3 regions of the Collimonas arenae genome follow, and region 1 is predicted to be linked to each of the others. Evidence: predicted binding sites of a transcription regulator. Region 1 holds the regulator's gene; each other region holds the start of a gene.

Region 1 (6,123 bases):
AGGTATTCGTCAATCATGAGGGCGACCTGTTCCGTACCCGTTTGACGCATAGTATCGAGGTTGCGCAAATCGCCCGCTCGATTGCGCGTAACCTGGGGTTGAACGAAGATCTGGTGGAAGCCATCTCGCTGGCTCACGATCTCGGCCATACGCCGTTTGGCCATGCCGGTCAGGATGCGCTGAACGACTGCATGGAAGGGCATGGCGGTTTTGAACACAATTTGCAGAGCTTGAGGGTGGTCGACAAGCTGGAGCAGCGCTACGGTGCCTTTGATGGCTTGAATCTGATGTTCGAGACGCGCGAAGGGATTTTGAAACACTGTTCGCTGGCCAACGCCAAGAAACTCGGCGATATCGGCCAGCGTTTCATACAACGCAAACAGCCGACGCTGGAAGCGCAAGTTGCCAATCTGGCGGATGAGATCGCCTACAACAATCATGACATCGACGACGGCTTGCGGTCAGGTTTGCTGACCATGGAGCAGATGAACCAGATCGATTTCTATGCGGAACACAGCCGCCAGGTCGAACAGTTGTTCCCGGGATTGAGCGGACGGCGGGCGATCAATGAAACTATCCGGCGCATGATCAATGCTCTGATCACCGACCTGATCCAGACTTCGCAGCAACGTATCCGGGATGCAGGACTGCAGACCGTCGACGATGTGCGCAATGCGCCGCCGTTGATCGCCTTTTCCGATAGCATGGCGCAGCAGGCTGCTTTACTGAAGCGCTTCCTGCGTGAAAATCTGTATCGTCATTACCTGGTTAATCGCATGACCGCCAAGGCGCGTCGCATTGTCGCAGAACTCTATGCCTGCTTTAGCGCGGAGCCATCGTTGTTGCCGCCCGCCTACCAGCTTGCGCAACGGGCAGCGGAACCGCAGCAGCAGGCGCGGGAGATCGCCGACTACATCGCGGGCATGACCGACCGCTATGCGATACGTGAACACCGGCGCCTGTTCCTGGTGGACGAAGGGCATTTGTAAGAGCACTTCGACGCTGTTTTCCATTTCTTGATCTCATTGCAATAAGTTGGGGTAGACTTTATCCCTGTCCATTTCACTTCATTGAGGATCAACTATGCGACACCTATATCAAACAGCAATCACATTGACTCTGGCGGTATCCGCATCCGCAGCCTTCGCCTTGTCGCTAAGCGATCTCAGCAACCAGGATGCCAGCAGCGGCCTCAAGGCAGCACTGCAAAAAGGCGCCGACGTCGCGGTCTCAAAACTGGGCGTGGAAAATGGCTTCCTGAATAACGACAAGGTAAAAATCGGCCTGCCCAGCGTGCTCGACAAGGCCATGCCCATCCTGAAGATGACCGGCCAAGGGCAGAAACTGGATGACCTGGTGGTATCGATGAACCATGCGGCGGAAGCGGCGGTGCCGATGGCCAAGCCCTTGCTGCTGAATGCGGTCAAATCAATGTCGGTGACCGATGCCAAAAACATCCTGACCGGCGGCGATACCTCGGTGACGGATTTTTTCCGGCAAAAGACCTCGGCCCAACTGGGTGAAAAATTCCTGCCCATCGTCAAAGGGGTGACCGACCGCAACGGTTTGTCGGGACAATATAACGCGATCATGGGGCAGGTCGGCAAAACCGGCATGGTGCCGGCGCAGCAATCGACGGTGGAGGGATATGTTACCCAACGTGCACTGGATGGTTTGTACACCATGATCGGCGAAGAAGAAAAAGCGATTCGCCAGGATCCGGTCGGCGCCGGCAGCGCGATCATCGGCAAAGTTTTCGGCGCTCTCAAATAGGCGGACTGCCGCAAACAGTAAAATGATTTACATGAATTAATTAAGAGGCGGCTTCAAACACAACTGGCTAGACGCTTCGACGAAGGCAGCGCGAGTAGTACGGCCAGGAGAGGCAGCAACCCCAGATGTGTTTGAAGCCGCTCTAAAGAGTTGAAAATAACAAAGGGCGCATTGACTGCGCCCTTGTTCATTCATTGGCGTGAGCAGTGCAGCTCATACGCCGGGATTGGCGGCCGGTTCAGGTCGTGGCTGGGAGGTCTTCCGGCAGGTGCTTGATCGCATCGTGCTGGTGATCCTGCATCTTGTCCTTGTACTTGATGACTTGGCGATCGAGCTTGTCGATCAGGGCATCAATGGCGGCATAAAGATCATGGGCGATACTCTCAGCATGCAAATCTTTTCCTTTAACGCGCAGATTGATTTCTGCTTTTTGGCGCTTTTCTTTTTCGGTGATTTTGTCGACCGTCAGGATCACGCTGATATCGATGACCTGGTCGAAGTGGCGTTTGATACGCTCTAGTTTGCTTTGTACATATTCGCGAATGGCAGGGGTTAACTCGAGGTGATGCCCACTGATGGTGAAGTTCATACAGCGCTCCTATCAAGAATATTGCTAGCGGTTCTGAACAGACTGCATCGAATCTTTAAGCGAACAATCCGCAGGGGACTGTTCTGGCAAGAGTCGTTAAATCACAAACAGCCGTAATGTCCGAACATAGCAAGGGTAAGCTTAACAATCAAACCAGAAACAACTACAAGGCCTTGCGCAGATTAACAGACGGAATTTTTAATGCTTCGCGATATTTTGCGACGGTGCGGCGGGCGACCACCATACCTTGTTCCGCAAGCATGTCGGCAATCTTGCTGTCAGAGAAAGGATTTCTTGAATCTTCCGCTCCTATGAGTTGCTTAATGAGTGCCCGTATTGCTGTTGAGGAAGCCTCTCCACCTGCCTCAGTAGCAACATGGCTGCCGAAGAAATACTTCAGTTCAAACATCCCGTGGGGAGTGAGCATGTATTTCTGAGTGGTTACACGAGAAATAGTACTCTCGTGTAGACCCAGTGTATCAGCTATTTCGCGCAACACAAGCGGCCGCATGGCGACCGCCCCGTGCGAAAAAAAGTTCCTCTGGCGTTCCACTATCGCTTGTGCAACGCGCAAGATAGTGTCGAAGCGCTGCCGCATGTTCTTGATCAGCCACTTGGCTTCCTGTAACTGGGATGTAAGGGCGCCGTCGCCCTTGCTCTGCTTTAAAATATTGGCATACAGGACATTCACCCTGAGCCTTGGCATGACGTCATTATTAAGCATGACCTGCCAGCCCTGTTTGCCGCGCCGGACGATCACATCCGGCACCACATAATCGGATGCATTGGCCGCGAACGGCGCACCGGGGTGCGGGTTGCATTGTTTGATGACGGCTTGCGCCTCGCGCAGATCCTCGTCGTCGCAATCCAGAGCCTTCTTGATTTTATTGAAATCGCGTTGCGCAAAAAGCATCAGGTGATCTTGCACAATCGCCAATGCCAGGCGACGCGTGACAAATGGCAATTTGACAAAGCGCCTGATCTGCAAGGCCAGGCATTCTGCCGCATTGCGTGCGCCGACACCGGCAGGATCGAAGCTCTGCACCATTTTCAACGCCATCGACAGTTCTTCGATAGCGATCTCCAGCTCAACCGGCAAGCGCCCCAGGATTTCTTCCAGCGACTCTTCCAGATAGCCGTTATCGTCGAGGGCATCGATCATCAGTTCGACCAGGGCGCGATCGCGCAGATCGTGCACTGTCTCGCGCATTTGGTGTTGCAGATGTTCGCGCAACGTGGATTCGTGGGCCTCCAGCTGGGGCCGCGCATCTTCATCGTCCGAGCTCTTCGCGCTACGCGCGATATCGTCAAAACTCCAGTCGCTATCGGCGTTCTCCGGAGCGCTCTCAGGCGCTGCGGGCGCATCGAAATTGGCTTCGCCTTCGGCCGGCGAGCTGCTGACCTCGCTGTCGCCTACCGGCGCATCCATGGTGGAGGTGCTGCCGCTGATGGCGCCATCAGCCAGCAGGCGCACCGAATTGTCGAGTGGATCGTCGACCCGCTCGAGCAGTGGATTGTCGGATAAGATCTGTTCCAGTTCCTGATGCAATTCAAGCGTCGACAGCTGCAACAGACGGATCGACTGTTGCAGCTGCGGGGTCAGCGCAAGATGTTGAGAGGTGCGAAGCTGGAGTGATTGTTTCATGGATTCCGTGCTGACAATTCACTGTTAACTAAATGCGAGACAACGTTAATTTCCGCTGCCGGACAGCGGCCTGTTCTGTCTCCGACTACATCATTCCGAATCCTGTGAACTTACATGCGGAAATGCTCGCCAAGATATACCCGGCGCACCGACTCGTCGGCGATGATGTCATCCGGACTACCGCTGGCCAGCACGCTGCCCTGGTTGATGATGTAGGCGCGGTCGCAGATGCCCAGCGTTTCGCGCACATTGTGATCGGTGATCAGCACGCCGATGCCACGTTCCTTGAGGAAGCGGACGATGCGCTGGATCTCGATCACCGCGATCGGATCGATCCCGGCAAACGGTTCATCCAGCAGCACGAAGCGTGGATTGGTGGCGAGCGCACGCGCGATTTCGACACGCCGGCGCTCACCGCCTGAGAGAGATAAAGCCTGGTTTTCACGCAGCTTTTCGATTTGCAACTCATGTAGCAGCTTGTGCAGCTGCTCGTCGATTTCGGCTTTGCTGAGCGCTTTGCCGTTGGGGCGTTGGAGTTCCAGCACAGCGCGGATATTGTCTTCTACCGTCAGCTTGCGGAATACCGATGCTTCCTGCGGCAGATACGACAGGCCCAGCACTGCGCGCCGATGGATCGGCAGACGCGAGATGTCGACGCCGTCCAGGTCGATCGCACCGCCATCGGAAGGCACCAGGCCGACGATCATGTAGAACGAGGTGGTCTTGCCAGCGCCGTTCGGCCCCAGCAAACCGACTACTTCGCCGCAGCGGACTTCGAGCGAAACGTCGTGGACCACCTGACGCGCGCCGTAGCTTTTTTGCAGGTCTTTGACAATCAGGGTGCTAGGAGCGGTCATGGCGTTGTTACCTTTGGCCGTGGTTGAATGACCGCACGAATCCGCCCTTTGCCAGCCTCGCTGACGCCGTTGACGGTGTTGTTGACGGAATAAAATTCAGTGCGGCTATCGTAGGAAATGAATTCGCCGTTGACTTCATCGGTCGGCTTGTCACCTTGCAAGCGGCGCATCTGCGCCTTCGAAAACAGTTTGGTGACTTCGGTTTTTCCATCGTATTCGATGCGTTCCGCGTGACCGTCAATCCACAAGTCGGGACCGCCGTCACGCTTCTGACGGAAAGTGGCCAGCTTGCCCGGATCCGCATACAGGGTGGCGAACTGATAGCCCGAAGGATCAGTGGTCACTACTACCCGGTCAGCATGCATCACCAGCGTGCCGCGGGTCAGGACTACATTGCCGGTGGCGACGTTGACCTGTTTGACATCGTCGTAGGTGAGCGTATCGGAGTCGATCAGGGTCGGTTTCTCCGAGTCGGCTTTTTCTGCATGAGCGACGCCTATGGCGCCAAGCAGCAGCAGGGAAAGAAAAAGTAATCGTTTCATGAAAAATCCTGGGTAATGAATAGGGGCCTACACATAAAATGTCTTGTTGATCCGCTTATTTTTTCGCTTCATCGGCGGCAACGCGCGGCGTACTGCGCAAGACGCCACGCACCTTGCTGAACAGCTTCAGTTCACGCGTGGAATTATTGAAATGCATGCCGGTGCCGTTCAAGGTCGACAGTCCCAAGGTAATTTCTACCGGCTTGTCGCTTTCCATGATGTCGTCGTCGGGTAATAGCAGCAGGTATTCCGTTTTCAGGTGGAAGTTGTCGGCCTTCGGCGTTTTTGGACGATCGGCATTGACGTTGCCGTACAGGTGCACCTTGCTGTTGTTGTCCTCAATCATGCCGCGGTCGGCGACCAGGTTCATCGGCGGCTTCTCCTTGTCCAGGCTGTGGATGACCGGTTTCTGCACGTCGAAAGAATCATTGACCGGATTGTGCGTCAGCAGGTCGCCGGCGATGTTGTAGCGCGGCTGTCCGGTGGGCGACATCTGGACATAGTTGAAATGCTCAACGTAATAGTCGGGCTCGGTGCGGGCCGGTTTCGGCAGCGAATCTTCGGTGTTCTTGTGCATGACTTGCAGCAGCCAGAAGCTGCCCAATGCCAGCAGGATGAACAGCACCAGCAGCAGCAGGAAACGAAAACGGTAAGTGGTGCGGAGATTTTTCATACCGGAGCCACGCCTGGCTGGTGGGGAGGCAGATAGGTCGCCAG
Region 2 (6,123 bases), 2.4 Mb from region 1:
GCAAGCGTTCAATCATTGTCGCATTGCTCTGTATCCCGGCGAAGTCGATCGACTCTGGTAACCGAGTTCGACTGCCTGAATCTCTTTCTATGGCACATTGATTAGCTACAACGGTTGGAGCCAGCCATGTCGAAAATGCTCCGTCGTAATCAACCAAGACCACGAACCAAGGGAAACATGAGTTGAAAACTGTATTCGATATTTGTCGTTATTACCCCTAAAGTACCTGTGTTACAGGTTCATAGCCTATCAGAATCTGTACTGGATGCTACTGGCCGAGTAGGCTACAAAAAAGCCCATTGCAATTATGGGCCATCTTCCGTCTTTCCTACTGAGCAGCGGATTAGAAGCAAGACGGCGCTGTTTCGACGGGGCCTTCTGTACAATAAAATTCGCCTTTTTTGTTGAAGCCAACTGCGCATCCGCAGAGGGCGAAAAGTAATGCCAAAGCCATGGCTATAATCCCGAACCTAAATTTCATTTAGAACCTCTCTTGTCTACAGAATTTTCACGTCACACAGTAACTCTTCCAAATTTATTTACCTCACCCATTTCAGTTAGGCGAGAGAATGTCGCAGCCTAAACCTGGGTCGCGCTACCTTGCACGGTCGTCTTGAAAGTAGAATCGATCGGCGTGCCATGCTCGTCGATCCACACGGCCTCGTATCTTTATCGTTCCGAGTTTTGCAAACGCTTTATCGACCTAAGCCTTGATCACTGAATAAGGCTCAGGAATGCAATCCTTATCGTTACATCTTACTGCCACTTTTGACAGCTTTACGGTGAGCTATTTTAGATCCCATACTTGGGTAGTGGGCCGAACTTTGTTCTAAGCGTTGTCAAAAATGTCGTTGCTTGGCTGACTGATGCCTGAAATAGCGTCAAGAAGACTTTTAACGGGATTGGTAGCTGGATTTCGGGATGGTTTTAACAGCGTAGCGGACGCCACTCTGCCTTTGTTTTGTTCGGGGATGTTTGTTGTTGTGTCGATTGATGTAGAGATATTTAAAGGCCTCTTCACGAATCACCCCGGATTTCCGAATCACTAATTCGAAAGAAAGGAAACCGCAATGACTATTACCAGTAAAGATTGGCACGCATGCCTGGTTCGATAGACGCGCCTCTCCTTTTTTAAATTCGATTATTGGTTCTTGATCTTGCGCCACAGTGTGGTGCGGCTGATGCCGAGGTATTTGGCTGCTGCTTCGCGGTTGCCGCCGAAGCGGGCCAGAACTTGTGTGATGTTTTCAGCCTTCTCTGGTGCGGCGCTTGTGGTTGCTGGCGCGATTGCAGGTGTTGGCATCGAAGCCTGGATAAATTCCGGTGCGACGCTGATGATGAAAGCGGGAGACAGCGCCTGTAGCGGTTCTGCCGCAAGGAACAGCGCCAGTCTTTCCATCAGGTTGCGTACTTCGCGCGCATTGCCGGGCCAGTTATGGGCGCTGAGCAAGGGTGCGCAGGCGACGATCTCGGCGTGCAGGTTCGGATGCGGCCGGGCGCCCAGGGCGGCCAGTGCTTTTTTCAGGCACCATTCGGCCAGTGCGATCAGGTCGTCGGGGCGCTCGCGTAGCGGCGCCAGCGTCAGGCGCAACACGGCCAGACGATAAAACAGGTCGGCGCGGAAACGGCCTTCGCGAATGCGCTGTTCCAGGTCGCAATGGGTGGCGCTGATGATGCGTACATCGACCGGAATCGGCCGGGTGCCGCCGACGCGTACTACTTCGCGTTCTTCCAGCACCCGCAGCAAGCGGGTTTGCAGCGTCAGCGGCATTTCGCCGATTTCATCCAGAAACAGCGTGCCGCGATGAGCCGCTTCGAACAGGCCGGCGTGCCCGCCGCGGCGTGAGCCGGTGAATGCACCTTCTTCATAGCCGAACAATTCCGACTCCAGCAGCGATTCCGCAATCGCGCCGCAGTTGACCGCGACAAATGGCTTGTTGCCGATGAGCGCGCGCGGATTTTCACGGTGAATCGCTTGCGCGACCAGTTCCTTGCCGGTGCCGGTTTCGCCCTGGATCAGCACCGTTGCCTGCGATTTGGCGTACAGCACGATCGATTGGCGCAGGGTTTCCATTGCCGGCGAATCGCCGCGCAAGTCGTTGACGCCATGTTTGGCGCGCAGCGTGTCGGCCACAGGTTTGCTGCGGCTATGGCTCGATTCGAGTCGCGTCAGGTGCGCGATTTCCAGCGCATCGTCGAAGGCCTGGCGGATCGATGCGGCGGAATAGACGAATACTGCCGCCAGCCCGGCTTCTTCAGCAAGGTCGGTGATCAGGCCGGCGCCGACAATCGCCTTGACGCCGCTGGCCTTGAGTTCGTTTATTTGCGCCCGCGCATCTTCTTCGGTTGCATAGTCGCGTTGCCGAATGTTAATGCCGAAGGCATTCTGGAATTCCTTGAGCGCCGGCATCGTCGACTGGTAAGTGATAATGCCGATGTCGGGAGTGATCCGGCGTGCGCGTGACAATGCCTGCAGCACATCGAAGCCGCTGGCCTTGGCAATCACGACCGGTACCGATAGCCGGCTTTTCAGATAGGCGCCGTTGGAACCGGCGGAGATCACTGCGTCGCAGCGCTCGGTTTTCATCCGTTCACGTATGTAGCGCACGGCCTCGTCGAATCCCAGATCGATAGGTTCGATCGTCGCGCGGTCGTCGTATTCCAGCGTAATGTCACGAAACAGGTCGGACAGGCGCGAGACAGAGACGGTCCAGATTACTGGTTTGTCGCCAGGGTTGCCGGCATCGCTGGCATCACGTCGGGCAGGGGCTGGGGATGGCATGTTTCAAATATGTTTAATGGATGCGTTTCAATGTTTGTGAATGTAACACGAGATGAAACGTTTTTTTGCTTGTCTAGACATTTTGGCGATTTGATTTTTTGTCATTTTGTTTCGTAAATCATTATTTTTATTGATTTATTTTAATTTTCAGGGTCCCTGTCCGGTTTTCGCATTTTGCTTGGCACAGTGATTGCTGTATATCTATAAAGTCCCAGTGCAGACATCTGCATGAAACAAATTTGCCATCCATCAGGAGAAGACATGAGTCAATATTCCGCAGGCGCGGCCTTTCGCAAGGCAGTACAAGAAGAGTCCCCGTTGCAGGTGATCGGCGCGATCAACGCGAACCACGCGTTGCTGGCCAAACGCGCGGGTTTCAAGGCGATTTACCTGTCTGGCGGCGGCGTCGCTGCCGGTTCGCTTGGCTTGCCCGACCTCGGCATCTCCAATCTGGACGATGTGCTGACCGACGTGCGTCGCATCACCGATGTCTGCGACCTGCCGTTGCTGGTCGATGTGGATACTGGTTTCGGCGCTAGCGCATTTAATGTCGCGCGTACCGTCAAATCGATGATCAAGTTCGGCGCCGCAGCGATTCACATCGAGGACCAGGTCGGCGCCAAGCGCTGCGGCCATCGTCCAAACAAGGAAATCGTCAGCAAACAGGAAATGGTCGACCGTATCAAGGCGGCAGTCGATGCCCGTACCGACGAGAATTTCGTGATCATGGCGCGTACCGATGCACTGGCAGTCGAAGGACTGGAATCCGCGCTGGATCGTGCGATGGCCTGTGTCGAAGCTGGCGCCGATATGATCTTCCCGGAAGCGATTACAGAGCTGGCGATGTACAAGCAGTTTGCCGCCGCCGTCAAGGTGCCGGTGCTGGCCAACATCACCGAATTCGGCGCTACGCCGCTATTTACGGTAGAAGAGTTGAGGTCAGCCGATGTCGGTCTGGTGCTGTATCCGTTGTCGGCCTTTCGTGCAATGAACAAGGCAGCCGAAAACGTGTACACCGCAATCCGCCGCGACGGTACCCAAAAGAATGTGGTCGATACCATGCAGACCCGCATGGAATTGTATGACCGGATCAACTATTACGATTTCGAGCAGCATCTGGATGCCTTGTTTGCGGCCCAGAAAAAATAAGACAACGCCTTAGTTACCTATTAATTACCGCGTCATTAGACCAATTCATTACACCGATTCTTTTCCGCCAGGAGATAAAAAAATGAGCGAAGCACAAGTACCCGCACAAACATCCGCTTTCAAGGTAAAAAAATCCGTCGCGCTGTCTGGCGTGACCGCAGGTAACACTGCGCTGTGTTCCGTCGGCAAAACCGGCAACGATTTGCACTATCGCGGCTACGACATCCTGGATATCGCAGACACTTGCGAGTTCGAAGAGATCGCTTATTTGCTGGTGCACGGCAAGTTGCCGACGGCTGCCGAACTCAAGGGCTACAAGGCAAAACTGAAATCCTTGCGCGGCTTGCCAGCCAGCGTCAAGGCCGTGCTGGAAGCGCTGCCTGCTGCATCGCATCCGATGGACGTGATGCGTACCGGCGTCTCTGCGCTCGGCTGTACCTTGCCCGAGAAAGACGACCACAATGCGCCGGGCGCACGCGACATCGCCGACCGCCTGATGGCGTCATTCGGCTCCATGCTGCTGTACTGGTATCACTTCAGCACCAACGGCAAGCGCATTGAAGTCGAAACCGATGACGACTCCATCGGTGGCCATTTCCTGCACTTGCTGCATGGCGTGAAGCCATCCGCTGCCTGGGAAAAGGCGATGCACGTCTCGCTGATTCTCTACGCAGAACATGAGTTCAATGCGTCTACCTTTACCAGCCGCGTGATTGCCGGCACGGGCTCTGATTTTTACTCTGCGATCACCGGCGCGATCGGCGCCTTGCGCGGCCCCAAGCATGGCGGCGCAAATGAAGCAGCGTTCGAGATCCAGAAGCGTTACGACAATCCGGATGAAGCAGAAGCAGACATCCGTAGCCGGGTGGAGAACAAGGAAGTCGTGATCGGTTTTGGCCATCCGGTGTATACAGTGTCCGATCCGCGTAACAAGGTCATCAAGGAAGTCGCGCGCAAGTTGTCAGTGGAAGCCGGTTCGACAGCGATGTTCGATATTGCCGAACGCCTGGAAACGGTGATGTGGGATATCAAGAAGATGTTCCCGAACCTGGACTGGTTCTCGGCTGTCTCTTACCACGTGATGGGTGTGCCGACAGCGATGTTTACGCCATTGTTCGTGATTTCCCGCACTTCCGGCTGGGCCGCGCACGTGATCGAACAGCGTATCGACAACAAGATTATTCGTCCTTCGGCCAATTATGTCGGTCCGGATAATTTAGAGTTCGTCCCTATCGGGAAACGCTAGTCGTTTGAGCAGGAATACCGGCCCGGATGCCTAGCCGTCCAGGCCGGCGCAAGCAAAGCCTGAAGCCAGCCCCTGATCGCCACTCTTTTTTTTGACTGAACCATGAACACAGCAAACCGTAAACCACTGCCCGGCACTCAGCTTGATTTTTTCGATACACGGGCCGCGGTCGATGCCATCCAGCCTGGCGCCTACGACAAGCTGCCGTACACCTCGCGCGTGCTGGCTGAAAACCTCGTGCGCCGCTGCGATCCGGCGACGCTGACCGCATCCTTGCAACAGTTTATCGAACGCAAACGCGATCTGGACTTTCCATGGTTCCCGGCCCGTGTGGTGTGTCATGACATTCTGGGACAGACCGCATTGGTCGATCTCGCGGGTCTGCGCGACGCTATCGCCGCCCAAGGCGGGGACCCCGCCATGGTCAATCCGGTCGTGCCGACGCAGTTGGTGGTAGACCACTCGCTGGCAGTTGAATGCGGTGGCTTCGATGCTGACGCATTCGATAAGAACCGCGCCATCGAAGACCGTCGTAACGAAGACCGCTTTGACTTCATTAACTGGACCAAGAAGGCGTTCAAGAACGTCGACGTGATCCCGCCGGGTAACGGCATTCTGCACCAGATCAACCTCGAGCGCATGTCGCCGGTGGTGCAGGTAAAAGATGGCGTTGCCTTCCCGGATACCTTGGTTGGTACCGATAGCCACACCCCGATGGTGGATGCGCTGGGCGTGATCGCCATCGGCGTGGGTGGCCTGGAAGCTGAAAGCGTGATGCTGGGCCGCGCCTCGTGGATGCGCCTGCCGGACATCATCGGCGTTGAGCTGAAAGGCAAGCCGCAGCCGGGTATCACTGCGACCGACATCGTGCTGGCGCTGACCGAGTTCCTGCGCGCGCAGAAGGTCGTCTCCTCTTATCTAGAGTTCTACGGTGAGGGCGCTTCCC
Region 3 (6,123 bases), 2.6 Mb from region 1:
TATACGGACACCTGGCCGGCGATGAGTGCTTGCGGCAAATCAGTGAAATCGTGAAGAGCAGTAAAAACCGCCCTGGCGACCTGGCTGCACGTTACGGCGGCGAAGAATTGGCGGTATTGCTGCCGGATACCGACCTGGCCGGAGCGATGGCTGTAGCGGAAAAAATCCGCCTTGCGATTTACAACTTGCATATGGAACACGCGTTTGGCCCGGTCGGCGTGATTACCATCAGCGCAGGCGTTGATGCTTTCGTCCCGGTGCGAGATGACAACATTCCTTTTGAATTGATTCAAGCGGCAGATAAAGCGATGTATGCGGCTAAGGCAGCGGGTCGTAATTGCGTGCGCTCCAGTGATGATTTGCATTGAAGCGCACAAGTTTCATATCCGGCCGCGGCGCCCTCTTTCATACACCAGCGAACCCACCGCTATCAACCGGTATAGCTCTTGCTCCGTGAGCTTATAGGACAGTGCGGCAATTTCGCGTGCCAGCATGCCAATCAGCAGATCATTTCCCGGCACCTGCGCCTGTGGGCTGGCGCACGCGATCAAATCGACTATCTGTTCGGCTCTCATGATCCCACCTCGAAAGAATTAAATATCGGACTTCAGCCTTTACTTGCCTTGCTTGAAAATTTTGCTTATCAACAGCACCTTGGCAAATTCAAAAACGCTTCAACTGCTGGTTAAACTGTTGATGAGCTGGCCTTTGAAGTAGGGTCCAACCTGGTGTCTGTGGTCAAGGAAACCTTTCGATGTGCGTTCAACGGCGCGACTGGCGCTGCATGTCGTCCATATTTTTCATCCATCATTTCTATTCGACTCTGAAGCAAGGGAGCCTGGCTGACGGCCAACGCTCCCTTGCACCAGAATGGCATGGCAAGATTATTTCTTACCAGTTCCGCCCAACAAGCCACTGAGCAAACCTGTCACCGGAGCCAGCGGATTGCTGCCAGTCCCTGTGGTGGTTTTACCCCCAGTCAGGCCAGACACCAGATTGGTAACCGGCGCCAATGGGCTGGCGCCCGCGCCAGTTGTACCGCCGGCTGCGCCGGTCACGCTGCCCAACAAACCTGTCACCGGAGCCAGTATGCCGCCACCTGCGCCCGTAGCACCACCGGCAGCACCAGTCACACCGCTCAACAACCCAGTCACTGGAGCCAAAGGCCCGCCTGCACTGCCAGTTGCGCCACCGACAGCGCCAGTCAGGCCACCAAGCAAACCAGTTACTGGAGCCAAAGGCCCGCCTGCACTGCCAGTTGCGCCACCGACAGCGCCAGTCAGGCCACCAAGCAAACCAGTTACTGGAGCCAAAGGCCCGCCTGCACTGCCAGTTGCGCCACCGACAGCGCCAGTCAGGCCACCAAGCAAACCAGTTACTGGGGCCAATGGACCGCCACCACCGCCAGTTGCGCCACCGACAGCGCCAGTCAGGCCACCAAGCAAACCAGTTACTGGGGCCAATGGACCGCCACCACCGCCAGTTGCGCCACCGACAGCGCCAGTCAGGCCGCCAAGCAAACCAGTTACTGGGGCCAATGGACCGCCACCACCGCCAGTTGCGCCACCGACAGCGCCGGTCAAGCCACTCAACAAACCAGTGACAGGAGCCAGCGGGCCACCGCTACCACCTGCTGCGCCGCCGATACCACCAACTACGCCGCTTAGCACGTTATTCAACGGTTGCAACAAACCGCCTGTCTTGTTACCTAGCAAAGGCTGGCCAGTGCCGACCAGTGCGTTGGTGCCAAGACCAGCAACTGTTCCGCCCGCATCGCTGGCTACGCCGCCCAGACTGCTGACGCCAGGAACTTTTGCGCCGGTCACGGTATTGCCCAGTGTAGTGGCAGTGCCGCCCAAGGCCACCAGCAAGGAGTTCACTGGTTGGTTCAGGCCGGTCGCGTTCCCAACGGTCTGAGTCAGAGTGGTCACAGTGCTGGTCAACGGAACGATTGCCTGGCTGACCGTTTGAGTGACTTGCTGTACAGGCCCTGTGGTCAACAGCGCTGTTACAGGAGCACCCAATCCGGAAACGGTAGCACCCACCTGCGTAACCAGATTGCCCACCGGCGTAGTCACTGCTCCCAATGGCGCCAACGGCCCGGTTCCCAGCCCTGCAACCACTTGCCCCACGCCTTGTACAGCATTGCCAGCTTGGGTGACGACACCGCCGGCGCTACCGACTGTGGTGCCCAGCGAATTCGGATTAGTGCCGATCTGGCCCAAACCGTTAGTAATGCCAGCGCCCAACGTGCTGACAATGCCACTGCCGCTATCAACCACGCTAGCCAAGCCCCCCTTGGATTGCGTCGAAAGCAGCGGCACGTTGTTAATTACCGTATTGCCGATCGCATCAACTGCAGCGCCAGTGCCGGATACCGTAGTGCCGACTTTTGACAGGAAATCGGCGGAGGCGCTACCACCACCTGTTCCACCACCACCTGTTCCACCACCACCTGTTCCACCACCACCTGTTCCACCACCACCTGTTCCACCACCACCTGTTCCACCACCACCTGTTCCACCGCCACCTGTTCCACCGCCACCGCCGCCTGAACCGTCGCCGGAGCCGGAGCCGCCAGTCCCACCACCGGAACCGCCACCGTCAGAACCAGTTCCCCCGCCAGTACCAACTCCCGCGCCGCCGCCAATGCCGCCAGCTCCCTGGGTAGCGCCCGACCCTGAACCCAGTGTTTTCCCGAGGTCGCCGCCGCCGGCGCAACCTGCCAGCAAACTTGTTAACAGCAATGAGGCTGCAACCAGCCCAGTTTTTTGCGATGTATTCATGATGTATTTCCCCTTTGTAAAAGTTCGAACCGCACGTTCCTGCATGTCTATTTCGCAAAGAACATGCCAGCAGGAAAACACCCGGACAAAGGCTTCGCGGCTGCGATCTTTTTTCTTCAAATAGAGAAATAACCTGCTTAAAATCAATTACTTAGAATTTGCCGGGACGTTGGATGGAAATTTCAGGCATGGCGGACCCGACGAGGTTTGATACGTTACGTGTAACGTAACGTCCGGTTTGGCAGCGGTACAAATACTTGTCATTCAAGAATCCTAAAGAGATTTTCAAACGACCCAACCCAATTGAACAAATGCGGATTTTCGTGCCAGGTTAGGCAGCCTGATTTACCTGATAGCCGGAATTGCGATATCCTCGGTCTCTAGAAAAAACGGCAACAGGTGTCCGCATCAGCCATGCGGCAATCCAGTCGACGCAACTAGTTCCACCAAACCTAGTCAGAAGATGCGCGCCAGGCAAACCTGGCAACCTTCATTAATCGAAGCCAGATCTATCAGAGGAATAACATTGTTGGTCCAGAACAAAGGGGCATACAGCTCGCAGTATCCACATAGAATCAAGAATTCCGGCCTCTCCCGCGTACTTGCGCGGATAAGCTCTCTTGCACTCCCTCTGTTATTCCTGCTTGCCCTCGGCGCTTGCAGTACGCCGTCTGGTCCGGGCGCCAGTACGCAGCCCAGCGGACCTGGCTACTACACGGTACAAAAGGGCGACACCCTTTCCAGCATCGCGCGCAAATTCAGGCGCAGCAATAGTCAGATCATCGCCTGGAACAAACTCTCGGATCCGAATGACATCAAGGTGGATCAGTCGCTGCGGATAGCGCCGGAAGGCGCACGCACCGCCGGCAGCAACCCGGCCAGCGATAATGCCGCGGCAAGCCGAAACACGCGTACAGCCGAAGATGACCGTGCGGATGCCGCAGCAGCAGCTGCCGACCGCAAGGATCCGGTCGACTGGACCTGGCCGGCCAGCGGCAAAGCCAGTAGCGGTGTTGGCCAAGGGAAAAAAGGCATCGATATCTTGGGCCAGCTTGGGCAACCTGTGATGGCGGCGGCGGCCGGCAAAGTCATGTATTCCGGTAGCGGCATACGCGGCTATGGCAACCTGGTGATCGTCAAACATAACAGCAATCTGCTGTCTGTCTACGCGCACAACAAGACTATCGTTGTCAAAGAAGGCCAGATGGTCGCCAAGGGCCAGAAAATCGCTGAAATGGGGAAATCCGACAGTAATACGGTCAAGTTGTATTTTGAAATCCGTCGCCAGGGAAAGGCAGTTGATCCTTCTCGTTATCTGCCCAGCCGATAGGGACGCAAACTGACCCGTCCTGAAATAGGTTGACACCTGTCAGTGCGTCGATTCACTGATCAGATAGTAGCCAGAGACGCCCGATGAATTTCATCGGGCGTTTTGTATTGTAAAGACAGATGCGGCCTTTCAGCGTTATAAATGCGCACGGATTGTTTTACCATTAAGGCTGCCTGTTGAAGATTGGCAGGTCGTTGCAAGAGAAACTCTCCCTTCAAGATGCCATTAACGCGTTCTGCCAAAGCGTTCTGATAACAATCATAACCATCGGTCATGGAGCAGGTGATACCGTGACGTGCATGAATTTTTTGATAATAGGTCGAACAGTATTGCATTCCCCGATCGGAATGATGGGCCAATTGCTGCCGAGATTGACGTTCTCTTAGTGCCATCTTCAGTGCTTGGCTTACTTGCTCGGTCTGCAAGCTATCATGGACATGGTAGCCGACAATCTTTCTAGAGTAGGCGTCGGTGATCAAACTCAAATAAGCAAACCGCTGGGCCGTCGGCAGATAGGTAATATCGGCCACCCAGACCTGCTCAGCCTGAGTCGGTACGATTTTCGACGGTCCATCCTTGAGCAAATTCGGATGCCTGCGGAAACGATGGTGGCTATTGGTTGTCTTGTGATATGCCCGGCGGGGGACGACCAGCAGGCGTGCTCTACGTAGCACATTGAACAAGCCGTCTCGCCCTAGCTTGACGCCAATCTCGCCCAGCGGCGGACTCAAGATGTGTTGAAGTTTGCGGGTGCCAAGGCGAGGCTGACGTAAGCGAACCTGCTTCACCAACGTAATGATCTTGCCTTCTCGCTCATCTTTTTGTTGCTGGCTTTGATGGCGTTTGTAATATGCTTGGCGACTGATGCCAACATATTCGCAGGCCTTGCTCACGCTCAATCCTTCGACGAGCCTTTGTGAGAGGACCTGCCCAAAGGCTTTTTTACGATGCGTACTCCGTAATCCTTCTTCAGAACATCGATCATGGCCTCAAACAGCTGCGCTTTCTCATTGGCAGCCTTGAGTTGTGCCTCCAATTCCTTGATGCGCTGTTCCGGCGTGAGCACTTTCTTTACCTCGTTTCCCATTGCGAACTCCACAGTCTTACGGCTCGATTGGCCACTCCAATCCTGATGACCGTATTTCCGCAACCATACCAGTACCGTCGATCTACCTTGTATGCCATATCGGCGCTGCGCCTCTATATAGCTCAGTTCGCCTTTTTCTACCTGTTCTACCACTGCCAATTTAAAGGCCAATCCATAATCGCGCTGCGTCCGCTTAACCATTGATTCCATTGACTTCTCCTTCGTTGCGACGAAAAAGTGTCAACCTATTTCAGGACGAGTCAAACAAATGAAAAAGGGGCGCAGTGAAGCGCCCCTTTTTCACCACTGGAAATCAGCTGGCTTGCTGCTATTTAGTATGCAACATAAGGTCCGGCAGTACCGGCTACGGTAGTTCCCTCAAGTGCGGTGTACACCGACCGGCCAAAGAAGAACGGCAGCCCCCAGTCAAAGTAAGAAGCAACAGCCGCCCCGCCGCCCAGGTTATTGAACGCGGTGTTGTTCGGATTCGATTGGAACAGCGTGTTGGCATTCGCAATACTGATGCTGACAATGTTACTGACTCCGTTCAGACCGGTGTTCGTCACATTTCGGGTCACCGTAGACAATGGACAATAAAAACCGGAGCTGTTACTGCAAGCCGGAATGGTCGAATCTGCAAAGAACAGACCATTCGAGCCACTATCAAAGAAAGCCTGCATGACTTGTCCCTGATACAACACACTCAGGTTGCCCGCACTATTGAGCGTATAGACGTTAGCGCTGCCAAGTTTATTATTGGCCTGTGTACCGATACCAAAAATCAGCGATCCGGTGACGCCCGCCGCGCCATTGGCGCCAATCGACGGCAGCTGGATGATCGTGCCGTTGTTATCCTGCGGGAAGGCGGCTACCGGATTTGCCACCTGCGTCGCCACCGGCAACGTGGTCGCAGTGCAATT

What was found. The regulator sigma-54, encoded in region 1, starts transcription at its own class of promoters, with help from an activator protein. The targets are predictions, from matches to a motif close to TGGCANGNAANCTGCTTT.
Region 2: a site for sigma-54 is predicted at 2,962-2,979, ahead of prpB (methylisocitrate lyase). Genes of this name have one in related genera too.
Region 3: a site for sigma-54 is predicted at 2,838-2,855, ahead of LT85_RS13690 (collagen-like triple helix repeat-containing protein). Genes of this name have one in related genera too.

What each region holds. Positions count from the first base shown of each region.
Region 1 is NZ_CP009962.1:526,111-532,233, forward strand. It holds gene LT85_RS02265 (deoxyguanosinetriphosphate triphosphohydrolase) at 1-989, shown strand, start outside; gene LT85_RS02270 (DUF4197 domain-containing protein) at 1,084-1,773, shown strand; gene hpf (ribosome hibernation-promoting factor, HPF/YfiA family) at 2,012-2,362, opposite strand; gene LT85_RS02280 (RNA polymerase factor sigma-54) at 2,526-4,007, opposite strand; gene lptB (LPS export ABC transporter ATP-binding protein) at 4,118-4,864, opposite strand; gene lptA (lipopolysaccharide transport periplasmic protein LptA) at 4,861-5,406, opposite strand; gene lptC (LPS export ABC transporter periplasmic protein LptC) at 5,462-6,079, opposite strand; gene LT85_RS02300 (HAD hydrolase family protein) at 6,076-6,123, opposite strand, start outside.
Region 2 is NZ_CP009962.1:3,694,532-3,700,654, reverse strand. It holds gene LT85_RS16235 (GNAT family N-acetyltransferase) at 1-61, shown strand, start outside; gene prpR (propionate catabolism operon regulatory protein PrpR) at 1,142-2,782, opposite strand; gene prpB (methylisocitrate lyase) at 3,044-3,931, shown strand; gene prpC (bifunctional 2-methylcitrate synthase/citrate synthase) at 4,014-5,177, shown strand; gene acnD (Fe/S-dependent 2-methylisocitrate dehydratase AcnD) at 5,280-6,123, shown strand, end outside.
Region 3 is NZ_CP009962.1:3,101,272-3,107,394, forward strand. It holds gene LT85_RS13680 (sensor domain-containing diguanylate cyclase) at 1-368, shown strand, start outside; gene LT85_RS13685 (hypothetical protein) at 381-575, opposite strand; gene LT85_RS13690 (collagen-like triple helix repeat-containing protein) at 885-2,786, opposite strand; gene LT85_RS13695 (peptidoglycan DD-metalloendopeptidase family protein) at 3,316-4,116, shown strand; one part of gene LT85_RS13700 (IS3 family transposase) at 4,176-5,060, opposite strand; one part of gene LT85_RS13700 (IS3 family transposase) at 5,063-5,413, opposite strand; gene LT85_RS13710 (DUF3443 domain-containing protein) at 5,536-6,123, opposite strand, start outside.